DNA from 4 places in the Mesobacillus jeotgali genome. Region 4 is predicted to be linked to each of the others. Evidence: predicted binding sites of a transcription regulator. Region 4 holds the regulator's gene; each other region holds the start of a gene.

Region 1 (6,027 bases), 1.2 Mb from region 4:
TGAGGCCGGAAATCTTTGAAGTTCTGGCACAGCTGCCCACCGGCCACGGCGGAGAAGTGCAATTGACCGATGCCATTAATGAGCTGAATAGACGGCAGGCAGTATTGGCCTACAACTTCGAGGGCAAGCGGTATGATATCGGGGATAAAATCGGTTTCATCAAAGCAACGATGGACTTTGCACTGCAAAGGGAAGATACCAGGGATGATGTCATTCAGTATTTAAAAGATGTGTACGAGATGACGGGCATGAAGAGAGAGTGCGACTGACATGAAGGTCGCTGTACTTGGAACAGGTTATGTAGGATTATCCACCGGTGTCTGCCTCGCTGAAATCGGCCACGAAGTCGTCTGCATAGATATTGATGAAAGCAAAATCGCTATCCTCAAGCAAGGCAGGTCCCCGATTTATGAACCAGGACTTGAAGAACTTCTGGTTAAAAACTCCTTCGAAGGAAGACTGACTTTCACTGCTTCTCATCAGCAAGGATTAAGGGAAGCGGAAATCATCATCATTGCCGTCGGTACACCTCAGAGTGATGATGGGCAGGCAGACATGAGCTTTCTTGAGCAAGCCGCAAAGGACCTCGCTGAACATATCGTCCGGGATTGTATTGTCGTCGTAAAAAGTACGGTTCCAGTGGGAACGAATGAATATTTGAAACAACTGTTACTAGGGCAGTTGAAAAATAATGTTGAAATCAAGATGGTCTCCAATCCGGAGTTCCTGCGGCAGGGATCAGCCATCCAGGATACCTTGAAAGCTGACAGGATTATCATAGGCTCTGATGATGAAGGTGCCTCTGAAAAAATCCGAAAGATGTACCGGCCGCTGAATGTGCCATTTTTATTGACGGATGTGAGAAGCGCTGAAATGATCAAATACGCTTCCAATGCTTTTTTGGCAACGAAGATCAGCTTTATCAATGGAATTGCCAATCTGTGTGAAGCCACAGGAGCTGACGTCGAGGATGTAGCGGAGGGAATGGGCTATGATAAGCGGATTGGATCGGCCTTTTTAAAGGCCGGAATAGGGTACGGCGGATCCTGTTTTCCAAAGGATGTAAAAGCGTTGCTGCACACATCCAGGCAGCTGGGGATTCCGTTCACATTATTGGAAGAGACGATTGCCATCAATGACCAGCAGCAAAAGCTGCTTGTTGATAAGGCCATGAAACGTTTCGGCGAGCTAAAGGGAAAGAAAATTGCCATGCTCGGCCTTTCCTTCAAACCGAATACGGATGATATGAGGGAAGCTCCGTCGATCAAAATTGCACAGGCCTTATCCGCATTTGGAGCTGAGGTTGCAGCCTGCGACCCAGTTGCGGAAAACAATGCAAGGAAAGTCATCGGCGATGCCATCACATATATGGACTCAGCAATGGAGGCTGCAAAAGGTGCAGATGCACTGTTCATCGTCACAGAGTGGGAGCAGTTCAGGCAGCTAGAATTCGAAGCATTAGTGGCTGTCATGAAGCAGCCAATCATCTTTGACGGCAGGAACTGTTTAGATGAAGCTGGCCTGAAGGCATGCGGGACAATTGAATATTATCCAGTCGGGAGGCCGGCGGTTATTTTAAAAGGGAATGATTGAATTCATCCCTTTTTTTGTTTGGCTTATGAATGTTACTAACTTGCTAATGAGGTAAACATCCAAAGGGCTTTTTAAAATAACGGAACTGGGAATAGTAAGGGTGATTTAGAATGCATGGGAGGGAACAAGATTCATGAAGTTCAATCTGCAGCTTTTAATTGCCTTTTTTGGTTCGTTATTCGGCTTTATCTTTATGTCTTATCTGGTACAAGCGGAACATTTGCTGGTGTTCGACCAGGTTGTCATTGATGCGGTCCAGGGGCTCGAAGCAGAGGGTCTGACTGCGGCGATGAAATTCTTTACCTATATCGGCTCCTTAAAATTCATCGTAATCTTGACCATTCCCATTTTTCTATTCCTTTTTTATGTGTTAAGACACAGGCTGGAAATTCTTGTTTTCCTGTCTGTTGTTTATATTACACCGATTCTGAACAGGTTACTGAAACTGTATTTTCATCGAGAACGACCGGATTTCCACAGGCTGATTGAAATAGGGGGATACAGTTTTCCGAGCGGCCATGCGATGAACGCTTTCTCGTTTTACAGCATCCTTGCTTTTCTGCTCTGGCGCAATGTTCCAACCTGGCTGGGGAGAGTCACTATCATCATCCTCAGCACTTTTATGATCTTGGCGATTGGGTTGAGCAGGGTTTATTTAGGTGTCCATTATCCGAGTGATATCATCGGCGGCTTTCTGGCAAGCGGCCTATGGGTGGCAGCCGTTATTTGGTTTTTCCAAAGATATAAAGAAAAGCTTGAAATAACTAAACGTTCACACTGACAATAAACTGTTTTTTTCGTTTTAACAGGCCAGAGAACGGGAATGAAAAGAAAGACGCCAAATTGGATTACATAACATATTTCTCTCACATTTATAATGTATAAAGAATTAGGTCAAAGGCTGCGCGAAAATGTGATTTAGTGAACAAACTCCAGAGGTGACTTTATGTATAAAAAACAAGAAAGAATGCTAATGTGGCTTGCTTTTATTGTGGCGGCAATCATGGGTTTGTCTTTTATCGGAAGAATTTTTGCTGGGTAGAAAAGGGGTATTGAAAAATGGGAAATGAAGAATCAGTTTTTTTCAGCCGTGTCTTGACGGAGCTTACATTATCCTTCCATATTATTTACGCCACTATTGGAGTGGGAATACCGCTGATGATCATGATCGCTCAGTGGCTGGGAATCAAGAAACAGGATGAGCATTATATCCTGCTGGCAAGGAGATGGACGCGCGGTTTTGTCATTACTGTAGCGGTCGGTGTTGTGACCGGGACGGCGATTGGCTTGCAGCTGAGCTTGCTGTGGCCTAATTTTATGGAACTGGCGGGCAATGTCATCGCTCTTCCACTGTTCATGGAAACGTTCGCGTTTTTCTTTGAAGCAATTTTCCTAGGAATATACTTATATACATGGGACCGGTTTGAAAACCAGAAGAAACATTTGCTGCTGTTGATTCCGGTGGCAGTTGGGGCTTCTTTTTCAGCCGTGTTCATCACGATTGTCAATGCATTCATGAATGCGCCGCAAGGCTTTGACCTTGTTAACGGCCAGCTGGTCAATATCAACCCGGTTCTGGCGATGTTCAATCCGGCGATGCCAACGAAGGTCGCACATGTGCTGGCGACAGCTTATATGACTTCAGCATTTGTACTCGCGTCGATTGGCGCATTCCGGCTTTTAAAAGGATCGAATCATGTCTACCATAAAAAAGCATTGTTTTTAACGATGAAGATTGGCCTTATCTTTTCGATTGCCGCTGCGGTCATCGGCGATTTTTCAGGAAAATACCTCGCTGAATACCAGCCGGAAAAGCTGGCAGCAGCAGAATGGCACTTCGAGACGCATGAGGGGGCGCCGTTGATGTTATATGGTGTTCTTGATGACGGCGAAGTAAAATATGCGCTTAAGATTCCTTATGCACTGAGTATCTTGGCTCACAGCGACCCTAACGCTGAAGTGATTGGCCTTAATGAATTCCCTGAAGACGAGATTCCGCCATTGTACATCCATTATCTGTTTGATGGAATGGTGACAATCGGGATGTGGATGATGGCCCTTTCGCTTGTCTATGTTGTGGGCGTGTGGATGAAATGGAGTTTTATCAGAACAAGATGGTACCGCTGGCTGATCGTCTTCGGCGGACCGTTATCGATGCTGGCGATCGAACTGGGCTGGTGGTTCGCGGAAGTCGGTAGGCAGCCTTGGATCCTGCGGGGAATTATGAAGGTTGAGGATGCGGCTACCAAAAGCGGACAGGTCGATTTGATGCTAATTCTGTTTGCAGGTTTATACTTGATCCTGGCAATTGGCAGCACCGTAGTATTAACGAGGATGTTCCGGAAAAATACAGTTGAACAGGAACTGGCAGACAGGGAACTGGAGAAGGAAGGTGAGTTTCGATGACACTTGAAATAATTGGGATATCGGTGCTCTGGATCTTTCTCTTTGGATATGTCATCGTAGCCTCCATCGATTTTGGAGCAGGTTTTTTCAATGCATACAGCTTGTTCAGGGGAAAGCAGCATATCCTCACAGGAATCATCCAGCGATACTTATCGCCTGTCTGGGAAGTCACCAATGTATTTCTTGTGTTTTTCTTCGTAGGAATTGTCGGCTTCTTTCCTAAAACGGCATATTACTACGGAACCATCCTGCTCGTTCCGGCAAGCATTGGAGTTGTTTTGCTGGCGATCCGCGGGGCTTATTATGCGTTCACGACTTACGGAGGATTGAAGCATAAGAGATACACGTATTTATATGGACTCACTGGCTTGTTCATCCCTGCCTCACTATCGATCGTGCTGACGATTTCAGAGGGAGGCTTTGTGGAGGAGACTGCCTCGGGGATCGAATTGGACTACTGGGCCCTGTTCACCAGTCCATTGACCTGGAGCATTGTTGTTCTTAGTCTGACTGCCGTTCTCTATATATCTGCCGTATTTTTGACCTGGTATGCAAATAAGGCACAGGATGAACCGGCTACGGAACTGCTGAGGAAGTATGCCTTGATTTGGTCTGTGCCGGCAATCGTAACCGCAACAGGCATCATCGTGGAACTTAGGGGCCATAACCCTGAGCATTACAGCAGACTGGTTGATTTATGGTGGCTGTTTGCCATCTCCTTCATCCTGTTTGTGGGGACCGTGTACCTGATTGGAAAACGCAAGGCATACGGAGTGGCGTTCGGACTTTTGACCGGCCAATTCTTTATCGCCTTTTTTGCCTATGGTATTTCGCATTACCCGTATCTGCTATATCCGTTTCTCAGCATATACGACAGCTTTACAAATGAAGCAATGGCCATTGCGCTCATCATCGCGTTCATCGCAGGGCTTGGGCTGCTGTTACCATCACTGTACCTGCTGCTGAGGCTGTTTTTATTTAATAAGGACTATGTTCAGGGGAAGAGGAACGACCACGCATAGGAGGTTTGAAAATGGCTGAATTCACTATGTTTTATGCTCCTTTCATTGTCATCATCGCATCGATTATTGCGTCATTCTGGCTGGCAGGGAAGGACGAAAAGGTGGAATAAATTAAAAGAGCTGTCATCCTTTGTTGTCTGGATGACAGCTCTTTTTGTGTGGATTTTACGAAAGCTTGCGCCACAAAGATGAACTAGTGACGACTGAGTCATTTTCAATGATCGCATAGGCAGCATTTGTGATTGCTTCAGGAAGATTTTCCCCGGTACCTTTGAATTGGTTAAAAGCGGCCTCGGAAACTCCATTGGTTGAGAATTTATAGCCTAATTTCTCCAATCTTTCGACAACCAGCATCGCATGTACAAGGTTCTGTTCCGGCTGGAATTCAGAGTCATTGATGAAAACGCCTTTTTCATAATCAAACCAGCGATCCCACCTGTTCAGCTTCCAACCCAAAATCCTTCGTGCAATTGCATCCGTTTTAGTCATCCGTTCTACCTCTCTCCTCATAAATTTACCGTTCATTGTTATATAACAGAATATTTAATTAAATTATATTACATAACAGAATGGTTGTGCAATGATTAAAGATTTAATTTCTGATATTTTATTTTTAAAAATGGAGCATCTTAAAACTGGGGGTGACAAATATGAGGGAAAAAGAAATCAGCCAGCCTAATGTAAGACTTGGCGGAAAAATCGCTAAGGAAAAAGGCCGCACGAACGGTGAGTTAGGTAATGATCGGGACATCAACTCCGGTAAAAGCCGCAATAAATAAGAAAGAGGGATAGCCATGACAAATCGTAATGATAACCGCGAACGGAAAAACAAATACCCTAACAATAAAGAGCGGAATATCTCCAAAGATGTAAATATCCGAAGCGAAATGACCAAAAAAGATTTAAAGGAATAATAGAAGGGGGGATTTCCCCCTTCTTAAAGCAAGGCGTCAGCCAGCAAAGTGTAAGTATTTACCTTATGATCAAAGCTAAACAGATTGTTAAT
Region 2 (6,027 bases), 570 kb from region 4:
GTCGGGATGATCGCGTGGTGGTCAGTGACTTTTTCATTATTGAATACGCGGCGGGCCTGGACTTTGCCTTTCTGGGCAAGCGCAGGCTTTGCTTCATCACGGTAGCCTGACATGATTCCCTGTAGGCGGTCCGCCATCGTTGCTTCCATATCGGTCGTCAAATACCGCGAGTCCGTACGCGGATAGGTGACAAGCTTATGCTGTTCATACAATCCCTGCAGGACATTGGATGTTTTCTTTGCCGAGAAGCCGAAACGCTTATTGGCGTCACGCTGCAGTTCTGTCAGGTCATAAGGAAGCGGCTGCGGTTCCGACTTTTGCTTGCGGTCCAGCGATTTCAGAATAGCTTTCTTATTGGAAAGCTTCTTTTGAATTTGTTCTGCTTTTTCTTTTGAAAAAATTCGTTTTTCTCCTTTATGCTCCCATTCAGCATTCAAAGAGCTCACCTTCGCCTGGATGGTCCAGTATTCCTTCGGCACGAACTTATTTATTTCATCCTCGCGTTCCAGGACCATCGCGAGTGTTGGTGTCTGGACACGGCCGGCAGATAAAGGATCCTTGAATTTCGTTGTCAACGCCCTCGAAACATTTAAACCGATCAGCCAGTCAGCCTCGGCTCGGCAGACAGCAGATTCATACAGATCCTCAAACTGCTTGCCAGGCTTAAGGTTTTTAAAACCGTCCTTGATGGCACGGTCCGTCTGGGAGGAAATCCACAGTCGCTTGATTGGTTTTTTCCAGTTGATGCGCTGGAGAATCCATCTAGCGACCAGCTCGCCCTCACGTCCGGCGTCGGTCGCAATGATGAATTCACCGACATCCTTGCGCTCAGCGAGATGCTCGATTGCCTTGAACTGGTGACTCGTCTGCTTGATGACCTTCAACCCCATTTTATCAGGGATGATCGGCAGCTCCTCAAGCTTCCATACTTTATATTTTGGGTCATAATTCTCTGGCATCTTCAATTCAATCAAGTGGCCGAGCGCCCAGGTGACGATATATTGATTTCCTTCAAAATAACTTTTATGAGTTTTATTGCAGCCAAGTACACGCGCAAGTTCGCGGGCAACACTTGGTTTTTCTGCAAGTACTAATGATTTCATGTTTGCTCCTTTCAAAAAACAACAGTTTTACGTATGCTTTACTTATAATATCAGATTTATATAATTCCGGCTTCGGAAAGCTAAAGTGCCAAAGTAGGGCCCTGCGCTTATCTAAGTATAATGGAAACAACGGAATTTTTGTAATGGGGGAGAGCATGAGCGATTATATTAAAGAAATCCGTGAACTTATTGGGAGCAGGCCATTCATTCTGGTGGGTTCTGCTGTGCTTGTTTTTAACAGGGATTATGAAGTGCTGCTGCAGCTAAGAACTGATACTGGCAGGTGGGGGATTCCCGGAGGAGCGATGGAGCCGGGCGAAAGCTTTGAGGAAACAGCTCGCAGGGAATTGTTCGAGGAAACAGGGCTTCATCTTAAGACTCTGAAATTTTTGGATGTGGTTGCCGGTGAAGAGTATTATTTCCGATATCCAAATGGCGATGAAATCTATAACGCGATTGCCCTCTATGCTTGTGAGGAGTGGGATGGAAAGCTGCAGATGCTTGATTGTGAAAGCAAGGAGCTTCGTTTTTTTCCATTAAACAATCTGCCTTCGTTAACAGAGAGGCAAGAGCTGATTATAAAAAAGGTTAATGACAGCAGGTATCTGCCTGAATTCAGAGAAATCCATCTTAATGTGATTTTGGAGTGTGCCGAAGTGCTGGATCTGCAGAGAAAATCATACAAAATAGAAGCAGAGCTTATCGGTACAGATGAAATCCCTCCATTAAAAGAAACATTCGAGCAGCTTCAGGAGTGTGGCGAAACCTTTATTGGTTGTTATATAGAAGGCAGGCTCGCTGGGGCGGTCTCTTTTAAAAAAGAAGGAGAAGTAATCGATATCCATCGCATGATGGTTCACCCTGATTTTTTCCGCAGGGGAATTGCGCGAAAGCTAATTGCTAAATTAGAACAGATTGGCTGCTCTGAAATGATTGTTTCAACCGGGGCAGCGAACACACCAGCACTGAATCTATATCAAAAGCTGGGTTTTGAGCGCAAGCATGATTCAGTAGTGGGTAACGGACTGGTGATTGCCAATTTTAAAAAAGAGCGAATATGATTACTCTAAACAAAAGGACCCGGCAGCAGGCCTGGTCCTTTCAGCTTTACTCTTTAATTTTTACTGCGGTACCCGTAGCGATGCACATCATCATGCCTTCTCTTAATGTTTCAAAATCAAGGTCGACACCTATTACGGCATTCGCACCCAAACGGCGGGCTTTATCCTCCATCTCGCGAATGGCAATTTCCCGGCCTTCGGCGAGTTTGTTCTCATATGCCGAACTTCTGCCGCCAATCACATCGGTGACACTTGCCAGAAAGTCGCGCACCACATTGGCGCCCATGATAGCTTCCCCGGAAACAATACCCAGATAGTTCTCGACTTCTTTGCCTTGCAATGTTGAAGTTGTTGTTACGATCATGTTTATATTCCTCCTCAATTTTTTGTAGCCGGCTGTTAAAAAGCTGTGAATAACTACATATACGATTCCCTTTGAAAAAAGTTTCAATCAAAAAAAGAACCCAGCGATTATGCGCCAGGTCCTGCGATCATTTACACTTCATCTTCCTCTACGCGATTTTTGAATGCCTCCTGGACGACGAGGAATTCCTCATCTTCCTGTGCTTCGGTCTCAGGCCGCTTTGGTTTCAGTGCACCTGACGGCAGGTCGCCAGGATGGCCTTTTTTCTTGTGATTGAACTCTTTGCCTCTGCTCATTCATGAACCCTCCTTTCTTTGATAAAGCATAAGCTTCTGACACTTAGATTAGTGTCCAGCTCCAGCGCTTGTCGGAGCTGACCAAGGCGCTTTCGCTTTTCTTATCCAAAGTAGTTTTTCCTGTTGGAAGCTGAAATATAAAAAATCAATTGCATATGATTGTATAGAGATAAATTTTACTAAAGAAAGGGCGACTGAAATGGACGAAAAATTGTACGCTCAAGAGTTGGTTGAGTGCCCGACTGTTTTTTGCGCAAACCGGGATGACCAGGCTCCGCTTTTTACAGCAGATGCGTTGATAAATGGTGATATAAAAAAGATTAACCTTGAGGATTATCGCGGGAAGTGGGTTATTTTATTTTTCTACCCAAGCGATTTCACCTTTGTCTGACCGACAGAACTGGCGGCGGTCGCCGCTGTTTATCCTTATATTCAAGCTCTTGGTGCTGAATTGCTGGCCATCAGCACAGACAGTGTATATTCGCACAAGGTGTTTAAGGAAACTTCTCCATCATTGAAGAATGTTACGTATCCTATGGTAAGCGACAGGACACAGGTCATCAGCCGTGCTTACCGTGTTCTGGATGCAACGACCGGGGCCTGCTTCAGGACATCGGTTTTCATTGATCCAGAGGGCATTATCAGGGCAAAGCTCACATATCCAGGAAATGTCGGCCGAAACCTTCCTGAGCACGTAAGGATGCTGCAGGCTTTCGCGTATGCCAAACAAACAGGGAAGGGTGTACCGGCGAACTGGGTGCCCGGCCAGCAAGGAGTCAGTACAGACCCATCAAATATAGGGAATATTTAAGGCTTGCAGGTCCGGTTAAAGGGACCTGTTTTTTGTTATATAAAATTTGGATTATTAAAGACCAACTCAACAGTGGAGCATGTGCTTTTCTTGTCTGTGACCAGCATCACACTCAGTGGATAAAAATGTCACAAATTCTCTACAAAAATCTTCGATATCACTCACAAAGTTTTTTTAAAATAGAATTGAGATTATGTTAAAAATTTCACAAACATTAAATAGGGAGGTACCAAAGATGGATGAGGTCCTGATATTAAGCCGGATCCAGTTTGCTGTAACTGTGTTTTATCACTTTTTATTTGTCCCATTAACAATTGGTTTAGTTATTCTCGTTGCCATCATGGAGACAAAGTATGCGCGCACCCTGGACCAGAACTATAAGCGAATGGCCGATTATTGGGGAAAACTGTTCGCTATCAACTTTGTGCTTGGTGTGATTACCGGCATCACGATGGAATTCCAGTTTGGCACGAACTGGTCTGAGTACTCAAAATATATGGGGGATATTTTCGGATCACCACTTGCCATTGAAGCTTTGGTCGCATTTTTTCTTGAATCAACCTTCATGGGGATTTGGCTTTTCGGCAAGGATAAGTTTTCACCGAAGCTGCGGGCTTTTTCAATCTGGATGGTCGCTCTTGGCACGAATATTTCTGCGCTCTGGATCATTACCGCCAATGGTTTCATGCAAAATCCGGTCGGCTATGTCCTGAAGAACGGACGTGTCGAGTTGAACAGCTTCTCGGAGCTCGTCACCAATCCGTATGCCTGGTATATGTTTGTACATACAGTTGTGAGTGCCTATATTGTCGGGGCGTTCTTCATGATGGCCATCAGTGCCTACCACCTGCTCAGGAAAAACGAAACGGCATTTTATAAAAAGTCATTCAAATACGGTCTGGCAATGGCGTTGTTTTCTGCCACTCTGACGCCATTTATCGGCCACCAGTCGGGGGTGTTCGCGGCTAAAATGCAACCGGCAAAAGGAGCGGCTATGGAGGCAGTCTGGGAGACGCAAAAGGACATGCCATTCCATCTCATCCAGATTCCCGATCAGGAAAACGAGCGTAATGCATTTGAGGCAATCAGCATACCGAAATTGGGCAGCTTCTTCTACACCAACTCCTTTGGTGGGGAAGTCACTGGTTTGAAAGACATTCCCAAGGATGAACGACCGAACGTGGAACTGGTCTTTTACGCGTTCAGGGTCATGGTCGCTCTCGGAGTCTTTTTCCTTGTTGTTTCCTGGTACGGCTTGTACCTTTATCGGAAAAACAAACTGGAGAACTCACCAAAATACTTGAAGCTGGTCCTATATTCTGTACTGCTTCCATACCTGGCGATCAATGCCGGCTGGATGGTAGCAGAGGCGGGACGACAGCCATGGGTTGTGTACGGATTGATGAAAACATCGGAGGGTGTGTCGCCAATCGCAATGTCTCAGGTGGTATTCTCTTTGGCGGCTCTCGTCATTTTCTATACGGTTCTTCTGATAGCAGATGTTTATTTGATCATTAAATACGCGAAAAAAGGTCCGGAATCAGAAGTTAAATATGGCCTTAAAGGAGGCGTGAAGCATGTCTCATGATACACTGGCAATCATTTGGTTCGGTTTGTGGGGATTGATTTGGACGGTTTATTTTATCCTCGATGGTTACACGCTTGGTACTGGGATGCTGTTCCCGTTCATTGCTAAAAACCGCCAGGAGCGTAACCAGCTCCAGGAGGCTGTCGGACCGTTCTGGGGCGGGAATGAGGTCTGGCTGATAACAGCTGGAGGAGCGACATTTGCGGCCTTCCCGGCTGTCTATGCGGACATGTTCAGCTTTTTGTATACGCCATTGTTCCTGGTGCTGATTGCTTTGTTCATTCGGGCAATCGGACTTGAATTCATGCATAAGGACGACAACCCGCTATGGCAGGCAGCGTGCAAATGGGGCTTCTTCACCGGAAGCTTTTTGATCGCTTTCTTATTCGGCGTCACCTTTGCCAACCTGTACCGTGGTTTATTGATCGGCGCAAATGGTTATGAAGGGAATTTGTTCAGCCTGTTGAACGGTTACGGCATTTTGGGAGGACTGTTGTTTGTCTCCTTGTTCCTTCTATCTGGATCTCTATGGATACAGCTTAAGACAGCAGGACAAACTGCGGTCCGGGCTTACAGATTATCCCGGATTTTGGCTGGTGTGGCTCCAGCGATGCTGTCACTTTTCTTTCTGGCAACAGTGAACAGGACGCCCTTGCTGGATAATTACTCGCAGCAACCGGTCCTCTGGGTTGTGCCGGTAATCGCACTGGCTGCGATGCTCGCGGCAGTCTACTTTATTTTTAAAAAGAAAATCGGCTATGCTTTTACCGCTGTCTGCGTGACGATTTTTACCAAAATGGCCTT
Region 3 (6,027 bases), 740 kb from region 4:
TGCCTCTTCTTTTGTCTTAACGGTATCAAGCAGATCAGCAGCACGCAGGTCTGTTCCGCCATTTCCGCCGATATAGATTTCCCAGCCGCCATCGACCCCTACAAAGCCAATGTCTTTAATTCCGGATTCCGCACAGTTCCTTGGGCAAGCAGAAACTCCCATCTTGACCTTATGCGGTGTATCAAGGCGCTCAAACTTTTTCTCTAGCTCAATTCCAAGTCCCATTGAATCCTGAGTTCCAAAACGGCAGAACTTTTCGCCAACACAGGTTTTTACAGTACGCAATGTTTTTCCGTACGCATAGCCTGATGGCATCCCCAGGTCTTCCCACATTGCAGGAAGGTCCTCTTTGTTGACACCGAATAGGCCAATCCTCTGTCCGCCCGTCATTTTTACTAAAGGCACGTCGTACTTCTCGGCAACTTCTGCAATTTTCTTCAAGTCTGCAGCAGTCGTCACACCGCCATACATTCTTGGAACAACGGAATATGTCCCATCTTTCTGGATGTTGGCATGCATTTTCTCATTAACCAGCCTAGAATCTCGTTCATCCTTATAGCCGTCAAAATTGATCATACCAAGGTAATAGTTGATCGCTGGACGGCATTTTGAACATCCTTCTTCCTGGGACCATCCTAGAACATTCATGACTTCCCTGACATTCGTCAGGCCTTTTTCCCTGATTTCAGCAACAATTTCGTCTTTGCTTAAAGTTGTGCATCCGCAGATCCCTGCTTTTTTCACCGAAGTATCATACTGGTCGCCAAGTGTATATGCGAGGATATCGGATATGAGCGATTTACATCTTCCGCATGAACGGCCCGCGTTTGTGCAGCCACCCACTTCGTCAACAGTAGTCAACTCATTTGTACGGATTGCGTCGACAATCGTTCCTTTTGTGACACCATTACAGCCGCAGACAAGCTCGTCATCAGCCATCGCTGCTACATCGCCTGCTTCTCCTCCGCCGCAGCAGCCATTTGCTTCAAGAATCGAGACACTTGTCATTCCGCTGATGTCTTCTCTTTTCGTCAGCATCCTGAACAGGCGGTTGCTGTCCTTTGTATCACCATAAAGTACAATCCCGGCAATCCGATTGTCACGAATGACAATTTTCTTGTAGATTCCATCAAACTCATTGTGGACTTTGATTGATTTAGTTCCTTCGTCATCGCCGATTTCACCTGCTGAGAACAAATCACAGCCAGATACCTTCAACTGAGTGCCGCAAATCGTTCCTTCATAAGGGTTAGCCGGAATTCCCGCAAGGTTAGCTGCAAGTACTTTTCCCTGTTCATACAGCGGTGCCACAAGGCCATAAACGATTTCTCTATGTTCAGCACATTCCCCGACGGCATATATATTCGGCATATCTGTCTCCATATAATCATTGACGACAATCCCTCTGTTGACATAAATGCCGCTGTCTTTGGCCAGCTGGACATTAGGACGGATGCCGACAGCCATGACGACAAGATCTGCCTGTATTTCGGAACCATCAGAGAATCTGAGTCCGGTTACTCTCTCGTCTCCTAGAATTTCCGCTGTCTGCTTTTCAAGCAAGAAATTCATACCTTGGTTTTCCAGCTCTTTTTTCAGCATTCCTGAAGCTGTTTCATCAAGCTGTCTTTCCATCAGATGCGGCATCAAATGGACAACATTGACTTCCATTCCCAAATTCAGCAGCCCTCTAGCTGCTTCAAGGCCTAACAGCCCACCGCCAATTACAGCTGCCTTTTTATACTTCCTGGAATCTTTGATCATCATTTCACAATCATGGATGTCACGAAATCCGACTACTCCCTGTTTATCAGATCCAGGTACCGGAAGAATAAACGAGCTTGAGCCTGTTGCAATGATCAACTCATCATAATCTACAAGACGTCCCTGATCAGATAGCAGCTGCTTCTTCTGATTGTCTATCCCGACAACTGCTTCCCCTGTATAAAGCTTGATGCCGTTATTCTTGTACCAATCCCAGTCATTCATGATGATGTCTTCGATTGACTTATCTCCCTGAAGGACAGTGGACAACATAATTCTATTGTAGTTAGGATGTGGCTCATTCCCAAAAATAGTGATCTCATATCCATCTGGCTGAAGTTTAAGCAATTCTTCAATCGTCCTTACTCCTGCCATTCCGTTTCCTATCATGACTAGTTTCTTTTTCATCTCGTTTGTCCTCCCATGGTAAAAGCTTCTGTTCCGGAATTTTCATTAATGATATTTCCTCTATGTATAAATTGTATTGTGATTTAAGTCTCCTGTTTGTGAAGTTCGTCACACTTTCGGTCTGTTATGTGCATCATTTCACAAATACTTCAAAATTAGCAATTTCCACCTTTCTTTTGAATAGCAGTTATGTTAAAGCTTAAATTGGGTATTGTACTTGTAATGGAATGATTAGATGCAAATGTAAAAGGAGGCAGGCTTCATGATCATTGTCTATATAAGTATCGCTGTCATCGTGGCAGCCCTGGGGTATCTTGGTTATGTTGTTTATAAAACATATAAAGATGCCAAGCCAACGATTGATAGTCTTCAAGAGACTGCGACCCGGGTACAGAACAAAACGAATGCCATCAAAGAAGAAACCGATTCACTCAAGTTTAAGCAGCAGAAGCTGATGACTGATTTTGATAAGAAAAAGAAAGCTGTCAATACCGTTGTTTTTTCAGTAAAACAGACACCGGTAGAATTCAAGAACGCACTTGTTGCAAAACCTGTCGCTGAACTCGAACAGAAGTATAAAGCAAGACAGTGGAACCGCAAGCGTCGCAACCGAACCATGCAGCCACAGTAAGACAGGGCAACTCGCCCTGTTTTTTTATTTGCCTTTGCCTGGTGACTATCTTCCTATATCCTCATTCTGATTTATTTCCCAACCAGTCAAAAATTCAACAGAAACAAGGGTTATGATACCGGCACTAAAATTTAGGAATATTGTACGATTGCCGAAATAATTTTTAATACTTATTATGAATAAATATACAAAATATAATTTGGAGGAATACATATATGAAGCATAAAAAGATTATCTCTGGTGTAGTCGCCGCAAGCTTGCTGGCATCCTCGCCATGGACTCCCGCGCTCGCTGAGTCACTCAAGTGGAATTATGTAAATGCATATGAGGAAAAGGACGGCAGCTTATTCAACAGTGAAAACTATGATTTTATGAAATTCTCAGAAATTGGCGACAAGCTTGAACAAATCGAGAAGCAATCCAATCGTGTGAAGGTAGAAGTAAAGGGCCAATCATCAACAGGACAGCCCCTTTATGTCGTTACGATAGCTGCACCTGACTCTCAGGGCAAGTTTGGCAAAATTCAGGCATTAAGAAAACAAATGTTCAAGAACCCTGGCAAGGCACAGGACTGGATTGAAAATAACCCAGACTTCAAAGTGCCGATCATGATCAATGGATCCATCCATGGTACCGAGTTTATCGGCAGTGATGCGGTCATGCAGCTGATTGAGCGCTTTGCTCTTGAAAATGACGATACAACAAAGAAAATCCTCGAAAATAACATCCTGATTTTCAATGTTGTCCAGAATCCTGATGGCCGGATTGATGCAACACGTTTCAACGGTGAAGGAATCGACCTGAACCGTGATTTCATCACCCAGTCACAGCCAGAAACCCAGGAAACCGTCGCACTGATCAAGGAATGGAATCCGATGGTCTTCCTTGATACACATGGCTATGTAAAAAATTATGCACCGAACAAGCAGGGTCTTATTGAACCATGTACGGTTCCACACAATCCTAATTACGAATATGATTTGTATGAAAAATGGGCAATGAACCAGGCAAAAGCAATGGAAAATGAAATCATGTCCGACAAGGAAAACTTCTCAGGCAGCCTCTATCAATCAATGGAAGGAACCTACATTCCGCAGCGTGATGACGCAGAAGGCTGGGATGATTATCCGCCAATCTTCACTCCGATGTACGCAATGTACCATGGTGCTTACGGCCACACACTTGAAGCGCCAACAAATGATGAAGACGGCGTTCGCTGGATGTATGACGCCATCATGGGCGCATTGAAAAATGCTACGGATAACAAGCAGGAAATGATCAAGGACCAGATTGAGATGTTCAAGCGCGGCATCAATTTTGATCACCCATTCCATGAAGAAGGCTTCTTCCCGACTGCCTATGTGCTGCCTGTTGATTCCGAAGATCCAACCGTAACACATAAGGCAGTTAATCATCTGCAGAAAAACGACATCGAAGTCGTCCAGGCTTCTAAGGCGTTCACTGCTGACGGAAAGTCTTACCCAAAAGGCACATATATAGTAAAAATGGACCAGGCAAAGGCTGGCCTAGCCAATACGATGCTGTGGGATGGCGAGGACATCACCGAAGACGTTGATGCCATGTATGATATCTCAGCATGGAGCCTTCCGGAACTCTGGGGATTCGAGGCGATTGCGGTTCAAAGCGAGTTTGATGTGACAGCGACTAAAGTGAACCAAATCCAGGGGCAAGGTTCTGTCATTGGTAAAGGTCCATTCTTAATCCCGAACAGTTCAGTAAAAGCTGTTAACCTGGTGAATACGCTCCTTCAGCAAGGGGTTACAGTTAAACGCGATTCTGAAGGTAATTTTTACACAGAATCAGCTGCAAACGTAATTTCAGCAGCGGTAAAGCAATCCGGACTGCACATTGAATCAACAAAGGTTCCGGCTGAAGCAGTTGAGGTTGGGGACTTAAAGGTCGCAATCCTAAAAGATGGCGGCATAAACAAAGCTCAATCTCACTCGGGTACAAAACTCGCTCTGAAACGTCTTGGCTTCACCGTTACTGAAGTAACTCCTTCAGACGTTGCAGAACAAGGTCTTTCCAGCTTCGACGTATTCGTATACAGCGGAACGGAAGGCTTGATTGCCAAAACTCAGTCACGCGCGGGTAATAAAGAGTTCGGATTCCAAAATCCAGCTCAGTTTGATAGTTTCAAAGCAAATGTAGATGAATTTTTAAATAATGGCGGAAAATATATCGCAGTTGGGGCTGGTGCCTCCCTCGCGACAAAGACATTGGGACTTACTGATGACGATATTGTCGTTGCAGGCTACAGCAGCAATGGTATTGCAAAAGTTGATTACAGCGGCCAAGGTGTGACGGGAGGATATAGCGAGGACGATCTCGGTTTTGTTTATCGCCCTGTCTGGTATGAAAACACCGATAACGATGAAGTATCCGCAACATTCGATGACAACTCCGACTTCTTTGTAGCCGGCCACTGGAAAAACAACAGTGAAGCACAGGGCAAGGCAGTCATCGTGAAAGAACAGGATAAGGACGTTACAATGATCGGCCTTGAAGCTGGTTTCAGAGACCATACCGATTATCTGTTCCGACTTCTTTCGAACAGCATTTTTGAAAAATAAGCATTGCAAAAGCATCGGGTAACTTGCCCGATGCTTTTAGTTATGAGAATAGTATTTTTCCAGCAGCAGATAATCTCGCGTCTTTTGAATTTCGATATTATGGGTAAGAGCGAACTCTTCAAGCTCACCTATCAGCTTTTCGCTGTAAAATTGCGCAACACCAAAATTGAAGCCTCTCCTTACCTTCACCACTGCATTCTTCGTCGACCAGCCAATGCGGCCGAATTTTATTTTTTTGATATTGTCCGGAGTCAGCAGTTTCCGGTAAATTGGATATTTAAATAGTTTAATTTTATATTCAAGGTGATTTGAGGTAATCGTTAATTGGATTTGATGTAAAGTAATGACCAGCACAGCAAGAGCAATTGAAACCCGGACCATCCAGCTGAAATTAGGCAGGATAAATACGCTCATGATAATGATACTCCACAAAATATCTTTGGGTAGGCTTCCTGTATAAGTCAACTAATTCCCTCCTCTCGTACTCTTTCGATTTTACCATATAAATACAATTTAAAAAGACCACCTTTTCAGGTGATCCGCTTTTTTATAGATAAAGTCCTGCAAGGAAGATTCCCAGGGCTTCTTCATATATCTCATCGAATTGGGACAGCGGCAGCGGGTTTATGC
Region 4 (6,027 bases):
ACCGGCACCCGTTCACCATTATCCATCGAAAGCAGAAAGGTAGAATGAGTATCCGGATAAATCGTCTTAATATGGTTCACATTCACAATAAACGAGCGATGACAACGTATAAAGGAATCCTTCGGCAGCAAATATTCAAACTCCTGCAGAGAGTATTTATGTGTACCCGATATCTCATCAGTGTAGACATGCGTCTTCTTATCCTTCGCTTCAATATAAACCACCTTTGAAAAAGGAATCGGAATCCAGCCATCCTGTGTTTTCAGAGTCACAACCGACTTCCCATCCGTCAGCGCCGGATAGATCGCCGTCACACAACCCTCAAGCTCGCCATTATGTAAAAACGGAACCGCCATCCCATGATAAGGAATGCCAAAAACATCCCGGTTGATAAACTCGGAAACCTTCTGCTTCGAATTCAGCGCTTTATAGGCAATCGTCCCTTCCTTAACAGGGTCACCAACAGCAATCTTCAAATCGACCCTCTTGCTGGGACGTTAATAAATGTATTCCTTCGTATTCGAAACTGCAATTGAGATTTCATCAGAAAACAACTCCCCAATGACATCCAGCAACGAGCTTAAAGTTATGTCCTCCATCCTTTTCTCACCTCGATGTTATTATACTACTATTGTTTAAGAGAGACTTGTTCACCTCACTGAAAAAGAAGGACTGTTATTTAAAATTACGTTTCATACTTAAAAATGCAAAAGAACAAAGAAAAGGATCCATCCCCCATAGGGACAGATCCTTTTAAAAGTTTCTTTATAGCAGATTACATCATTCCGCCCATGCCGCCCATGCCGCTCATGTCAGGCATGCCGCCTCCGCCTTCTTCTGGAATGTCAGCAACTACAGCTTCAGTAGTCAAGAACATTGCAGAAACGGATGCTGCGTTTTGAAGTGCATAACGTGTAACTTTAGTTGGGTCAACGATTCCAGCTTCGATCATGTTTACCCACTCGCCAGTTGCAGCGTTGAAGCCTGTTCCGACTTCTTCGCGCTTCAAGCGCTCAACGATAACAGAACCTTCAAGGCCTGCGTTGTGAGCGATCTGGCGAACTGGTTCTTCCATAGCGCGAAGGACGATGTTAATGCCAGTTGCTTCGTCGCCTTCAGCCTGGATTCCAGCCACTTTGTTGTATACGTTAAGAAGCGCTACGCCACCGCCTGATACGATACCTTCTTCAACTGCTGCGCGAGTTGAGTTAAGAGCATCTTCAATGCGAAGCTTACGTTCTTTCAATTCAGTTTCAGTAGCAGCACCAACCTTGATGACTGCAACGCCGCCAGCAAGCTTAGCAAGGCGCTCTTGTAATTTTTCACGGTCAAATTCAGAAGTTGTTTCTTCCATTTGAACACGGATTTGGTTTACGCGGCTCTCGATTTGAGCACTGTCTCCAGCACCTTCAACGACTGTTGTATTTTCTTTTGTAACAACAACTTTAGAAGCGCGTCCAAGAGATGTGATTGTAGCAGACTTAAGGTCACGGCCAAGCTCTTCAGTGATCACTTCACCGCCAGTCAATGCAGCGATGTCTTCAAGCATAGCCTTACGGCGGTCACCGAAGCCAGGAGCCTTAACTGCTACTGCATTGAATGTTCCGCGAAGCTTGTTGACTACTAATGTAGCAAGTGCTTCACCTTCAACATCTTCAGCAACGATCAATAATGGCTTGCCTTGTTGGACAACTTGCTCAAGGACAGGAAGGATTTCTTGGATATTGCCGATCTTCTTGTCAGTGATCAGGATATATGGGTTTTCAAGAACAGCTTCCATTTTGTCAGAATCAGTTACCATGTAAGGAGATGCATATCCGCGGTCGAACTGCATACCTTCAACAACGTCCAATTCTGTAGTGAAGCCTTTCGATTCTTCGATTGTGATAACGCCGTCGTTGCCAACGCGCTCCATCGCTTCTGCAATCAATTGGCCAACTTCTTCGTCAGCAGCAGAGATAGCCGCAACCTGTGCGATAGAAGCTTTGCTTTCGATTGGTTTAGAAATAGCTTTTAACTCTTCAACAGCAGTAATAACAGCCTTTTCAATACCTTTGCGGATTCCCATTGGGTTAGCGCCGGCAGTTACGTTCTTAAGACCCTCGCGAATCATCGCTTGAGCAAGAACTGTTGCAGTTGTCGTACCGTCACCAGCAACGTCATTCGTCTTGCTAGCTACTTCAGCAACAAGCTTAGCACCCATGTTTTCGAATGCATCTTCAAGTTCGATTTCTTTTGCGATTGTTACACCATCGTTAGTGATTAGAGGTGAGCCGAATTTCTTCTCAAGAACCACGTTGCGTCCCTTTGGTCCAAGAGTTACTTTTACTGCATTTGCAAGAGAATCTACCCCGCGAAGCATCGCGCGGCGTGCTTCTTCACTGAACTTAATTTCTTTTGCCATTGTAAAAAACCTCCTCAGATTATTAATGTTTTAACGTTCTGTCTATAATCGCAGTGATTATTCTACAACTGCTAGAATGTCGTTTTCACGTAGGATCAGGTACTCATTGCCCTGGTACTTTACTTCTGTGCCTGCGTATTTTGAGAAGATAATGCGGTCTCCGACTGCAACTTCAAGAGCAACGCGCTCGCCGCTTTCAAGAACTCGGCCAGTTCCAACAGCTACGACTTTACCTTCTTGAGGTTTTTCTTTCGCTGTGTCGGGTAAAACGATACCGCTTGCAGTTTTTTCTTCAGACTCAACAAGCTCGATAATAATGCGATCTCCTAGTGGCTTGATCAAGTGAAACAACCTCCTCAAATTATATGTAGATTATTGTTTATTAGCACTCGCCTCAATAGAGTGCTAACACAATTTATATAATAATGAATCTCTATTTTTTTTGCAAGCGTGAAGCCTAACTTTTTTTATAAAAATTAACATCTAAATCTACCTACATGCCCTTCGACAGCAAGTACTATTTTTCGCGTACTCCACGGCAGCATGGCTAAAAAAGACCACCATAAAGAGTATGCCAGTTCACCGGAATTTTAACCAAAATGTTCACGAGACACCCTGATATTTGAACTTTCCTGATGATTACTAGTAAAATGGATAGATAGCATTCTTATAACAACTTTTATGGCATACACATAGACCGATCCGAATAGAAGGAGATTATCATATTGAAAAAGGAATACTGGTACGTCATTATCGCCTATATCGCCATGCAGCTTTCAAGCCTCATCGGCATCCCGATTGTTGCCTTTATTGGAGCTGCAATGGGAAAAAGCCTGGAAGAAATGGAGACACTCTCGATTCCCTACTGGCTCGTGATCAGCTTTTCGCTGACACTTGTGATTGTGCTCCTGCTGCTAAGGAAGGAACGCAGGACAGGTGCTGACCTGCGTGATGCTTCATCACCGGTAAGCTCAGCAGCCTGGGCTTTCGCTGGTGTCTTCCTTGCTCTGTTCGCCCAATCGATTGCGGCAAGCATCGAGAATATGATTGGAATCGAAATGGGCTCGGAGAATACACAGGAAATCATCAAGCTGATCGAAATGTTCCCGATTGTCATTTTAGTCAGTTCGATTATTGGCCCTATATTAGAGGAAATCGTCTTCCGAAAAATCATATTCGGCAGCCTGCATAAGAAAATGAATTTCTTTTTCTCAGCGCTCATAAGCTCTGTCATATTCGCGCTTGCGCATATGGAGCCGGAGCATGTGATCCTGTACTCAGCAATGGGATTCACCTTTGCTTTCCTTTATGTAAAAACAAAGCGGATTATCGTGCCAATCATTGCCCATGTTACAATGAATACAATGGTTGTACTGATTCAATCCGTATTTAGGGAAGACATTGAGAGAATGATAAAAGAAGCAGAGAAAATTCAAAGCTTTATTGGGGGATTTTAAGTTATGAAGCAATCGCCTTTATTTTCAGGCGTTGTCTACATCTTGTTAGGCAGCTTATTCACCTATTTCGCCATCCAGAATGTAAATGAGACAGGCTGGGGATTCTTTAGCTATCTGCTTGTAGCCCTTGCCACGTTCGACTTCGGGTCCGGCATCAGGATGATCATGTTCCATTTTAAACTTAAGAATATACAGAAAAAATAGCTCCTTCATCATGAAGGAGCTATTTTTTATTCTACCGATTCTGTTGTTTCAGTATCTGTTGGATAATGCTTTAAGAAATAAATCAATGACTGCAATTCAACCGCCAAATCAATGTGATGAATCCTGATGGACGCCGGCACATTCAGTCTCGCTGGTGTAAAGTTCAGGATTCCCTTGATATTCGCCTGCACCAATCGGTCTGTTATCGACTGTGCTACTGCTGAAGGAACAGTCAGGATTGCGACCTGGATACCTTCCTCGACGACAACCTTGTCAAGGTCATCCATGTGATACACTGCAACGTCACCAATTTTCGTGCCAACCTTGCCTGGATCCACATCAAAGGCGATCTCAATTTTCGTATTATTGTTCTTGGAAAAATTATAATTCAAAAATGCTGTTCCCAGATTTCCGACACCAATCAAGGCTACCTTCGTCAGTTCATCCTGGTCAAGCGTCTTTCGGAAAAAAGTCAGCAGGTAATTGACATTGTAGCCGTACCCCTTTTTACCCAGAGCTCCAAAGTAGGAAAAGTCCCTCCGGATTGTCGCTGAATCCACTTTTACCGCTTCACTTAATTCCGCGGATGACACCCTTTGCTTACCTGAAGAATGCAAGTTCAATAAGAACCGGTAATACAGTGGCAAACGTTTTGCGGTTGCCTGCGGAATCTTCATAGCATCATTCGTCATTCTCCATCCTCCACCCTGTCCGTATTTCTATCTCAACTTTTCTTCTCTCTTGAAATCACCGTTTTTACCGCCGGTTTTTTCAACAAGATACGTCTTGCCGATCACCATGCCTTTATCAACGGCCTTGCACATATCATAAACAGTCAGCGCACAAGCTGAAGCTGCTGTTAACGCTTCCATTTCTACACCCGTATTCCCTTTTGTTTTAACAGATGCAGCGATATTTAAAATATAGTCATTTCCATTTTGCTCCCATTCGAATGAAAGGTCAATGCCTGTTAATGGAATCGGGTGGCACATCGGGATGATTTCTGACGTTTTTTTCGCCGCCATGATGCCTGCTACCTGTGCCACTGCAAGGACATCCCCTTTTTTCATTTTATTTTCAGTGATTCTCACATATATATCTTCATTCACGGTTATGCTTGAATGGGCGACTGCAGTACGAACCGTCTCCGCTTTTTCACTCACATCGACCATCTTTGCTCTGCCCTCTTCGTTAAAATGCGTAAATTCTGCCATGTAAAAGCTCCTTTCTACCAAATGATACACTATTTTGTCAAACTTGTGTGTGAACTTTGTTTCAATGTTCACAATACAAAGGGAATTTTTTTATACCGTCCCACCTACCGCAGTTCGCACATATTGCCGTGCCTATATTAATGGGTTACACTATCTCTAAGGCAATAGAGGTGAAAAATAATGATTTTATTACAGGTTAATCAGCTATCAAAATATTTTGCTGCTGATCTTATTTTATCGAATATAAAGTTTGAAATACAGACCAATGACCGAGTAGCGCTTGTCGGCCGGAACGGGGCAGGAAAATCAACCCTGCTAAAAATCATCGCCGGGTACGAATCACATGACGGCGGCGAAATCATCCGCCCAAAAGGTACAACAATTGGCTATCTGGCCCAAAATACCGGTCTGGAGTCCGAGAAAAGCATCTGGGATGAAATGCTGGCTGTTTTTGACCATCTGCACAACATGGAAAAAGACTTGCGCAGACTTGAGGAAAAAATGTCGGATCCAGACATCCTGTCAAACGAGACAGAATATGAAAGAGTCCTAAAAGAGTATGACTTGCTGCAGGTCCAGTTCAAGGAAAAAGGCGGCTACCAATATGAAGCCGATATCCGTTCCGTCCTCCACGGGCTGAACTTCCATTCTTTTGATTATTCCACAAAAATATCCACTTTAAGCGGCGGACAGAAAACTAGACTCGCATTGGCGAAGCTATTATTGACCCGCCCGGATATTTTGATAC

Evidence for each region. Region 4 encodes Rex, which represses fermentation and respiration genes when NADH is low (regulators of the CRP and FNR family bind a similar motif). Its sites were predicted from a motif close to TTGTGAAATATTTCACAA; they were not measured.
Region 1: a site for Rex is predicted at 2,505-2,522, ahead of FOF60_RS19785 (cytochrome ubiquinol oxidase subunit I). Genes of this name have one in related genera too.
Region 2: a site for Rex is predicted at 3,829-3,846, ahead of FOF60_RS04150 (cytochrome ubiquinol oxidase subunit I). Genes of this name have one in related genera too.
Region 3: a site for Rex is predicted at 2,299-2,316, ahead of nirB (nitrite reductase large subunit NirB). Genes of this name have one in related genera too.

What each region holds. Positions count from the first base shown of each region.
Region 1 covers NZ_CP109811.1:3,858,534-3,864,560, reverse strand. The annotation lists gene galU (UTP--glucose-1-phosphate uridylyltransferase GalU) at 1-269, shown strand, start outside; gene FOF60_RS19795 (UDP-glucose dehydrogenase family protein) at 271-1,593, shown strand; gene FOF60_RS19790 (phosphatase PAP2 family protein) at 1,727-2,374, shown strand; gene FOF60_RS19785 (cytochrome ubiquinol oxidase subunit I) at 2,653-3,999, shown strand; gene FOF60_RS19780 (cytochrome d ubiquinol oxidase subunit II) at 3,996-5,021, shown strand; gene cydS (cytochrome bd oxidase small subunit CydS family protein) at 5,033-5,131, shown strand; gene FOF60_RS19775 (BC1872 family protein) at 5,187-5,510, opposite strand; gene FOF60_RS19770 (hypothetical protein) at 5,672-5,800, shown strand; gene FOF60_RS19765 (LLM class flavin-dependent oxidoreductase) at 5,959-6,027, opposite strand, start outside.
Region 2 covers NZ_CP109811.1:820,772-826,798, forward strand. The annotation lists gene FOF60_RS04120 (DNA topoisomerase III) at 1-1,103, opposite strand, end outside; partial or broken gene FOF60_RS04125 (NUDIX hydrolase) at 1,259-1,690, shown strand; gene FOF60_RS04130 (GNAT family N-acetyltransferase) at 1,760-2,164, shown strand; gene FOF60_RS04135 (YbjQ family protein) at 2,211-2,528, opposite strand; gene FOF60_RS04140 (hypothetical protein) at 2,660-2,824, opposite strand; gene FOF60_RS04145 (peroxiredoxin) at 3,024-3,635, shown strand; gene FOF60_RS04150 (cytochrome ubiquinol oxidase subunit I) at 3,871-5,223, shown strand; gene cydB (cytochrome d ubiquinol oxidase subunit II) at 5,213-6,027, shown strand, end outside.
Region 3 covers NZ_CP109811.1:987,774-993,800, reverse strand. The annotation lists gene nirB (nitrite reductase large subunit NirB) at 1-2,172, opposite strand, end outside; gene FOF60_RS04930 (DUF948 domain-containing protein) at 2,435-2,803, shown strand; gene FOF60_RS04925 (M14 family zinc carboxypeptidase) at 3,019-5,397, shown strand; gene FOF60_RS04920 (hypothetical protein) at 5,434-5,811, opposite strand; gene FOF60_RS04915 (M14 family metallopeptidase) at 5,945-6,027, opposite strand, start outside.
Region 4 covers NZ_CP109811.1:249,613-255,639, reverse strand. The annotation lists partial or broken gene FOF60_RS01405 (LytTR family DNA-binding domain-containing protein) at 1-599, opposite strand, end outside; gene groL (chaperonin GroEL) at 776-2,404, opposite strand; gene groES (co-chaperone GroES) at 2,462-2,746, opposite strand; gene FOF60_RS01390 (CPBP family intramembrane glutamic endopeptidase) at 3,130-3,861, shown strand; gene FOF60_RS01385 (YdiK family protein) at 3,865-4,065, shown strand; gene FOF60_RS01380 (redox-sensing transcriptional repressor Rex) at 4,092-4,757, opposite strand; gene moaC (cyclic pyranopterin monophosphate synthase MoaC) at 4,785-5,279, opposite strand; gene abc-f (ribosomal protection-like ABC-F family protein) at 5,460-6,027, shown strand, end outside.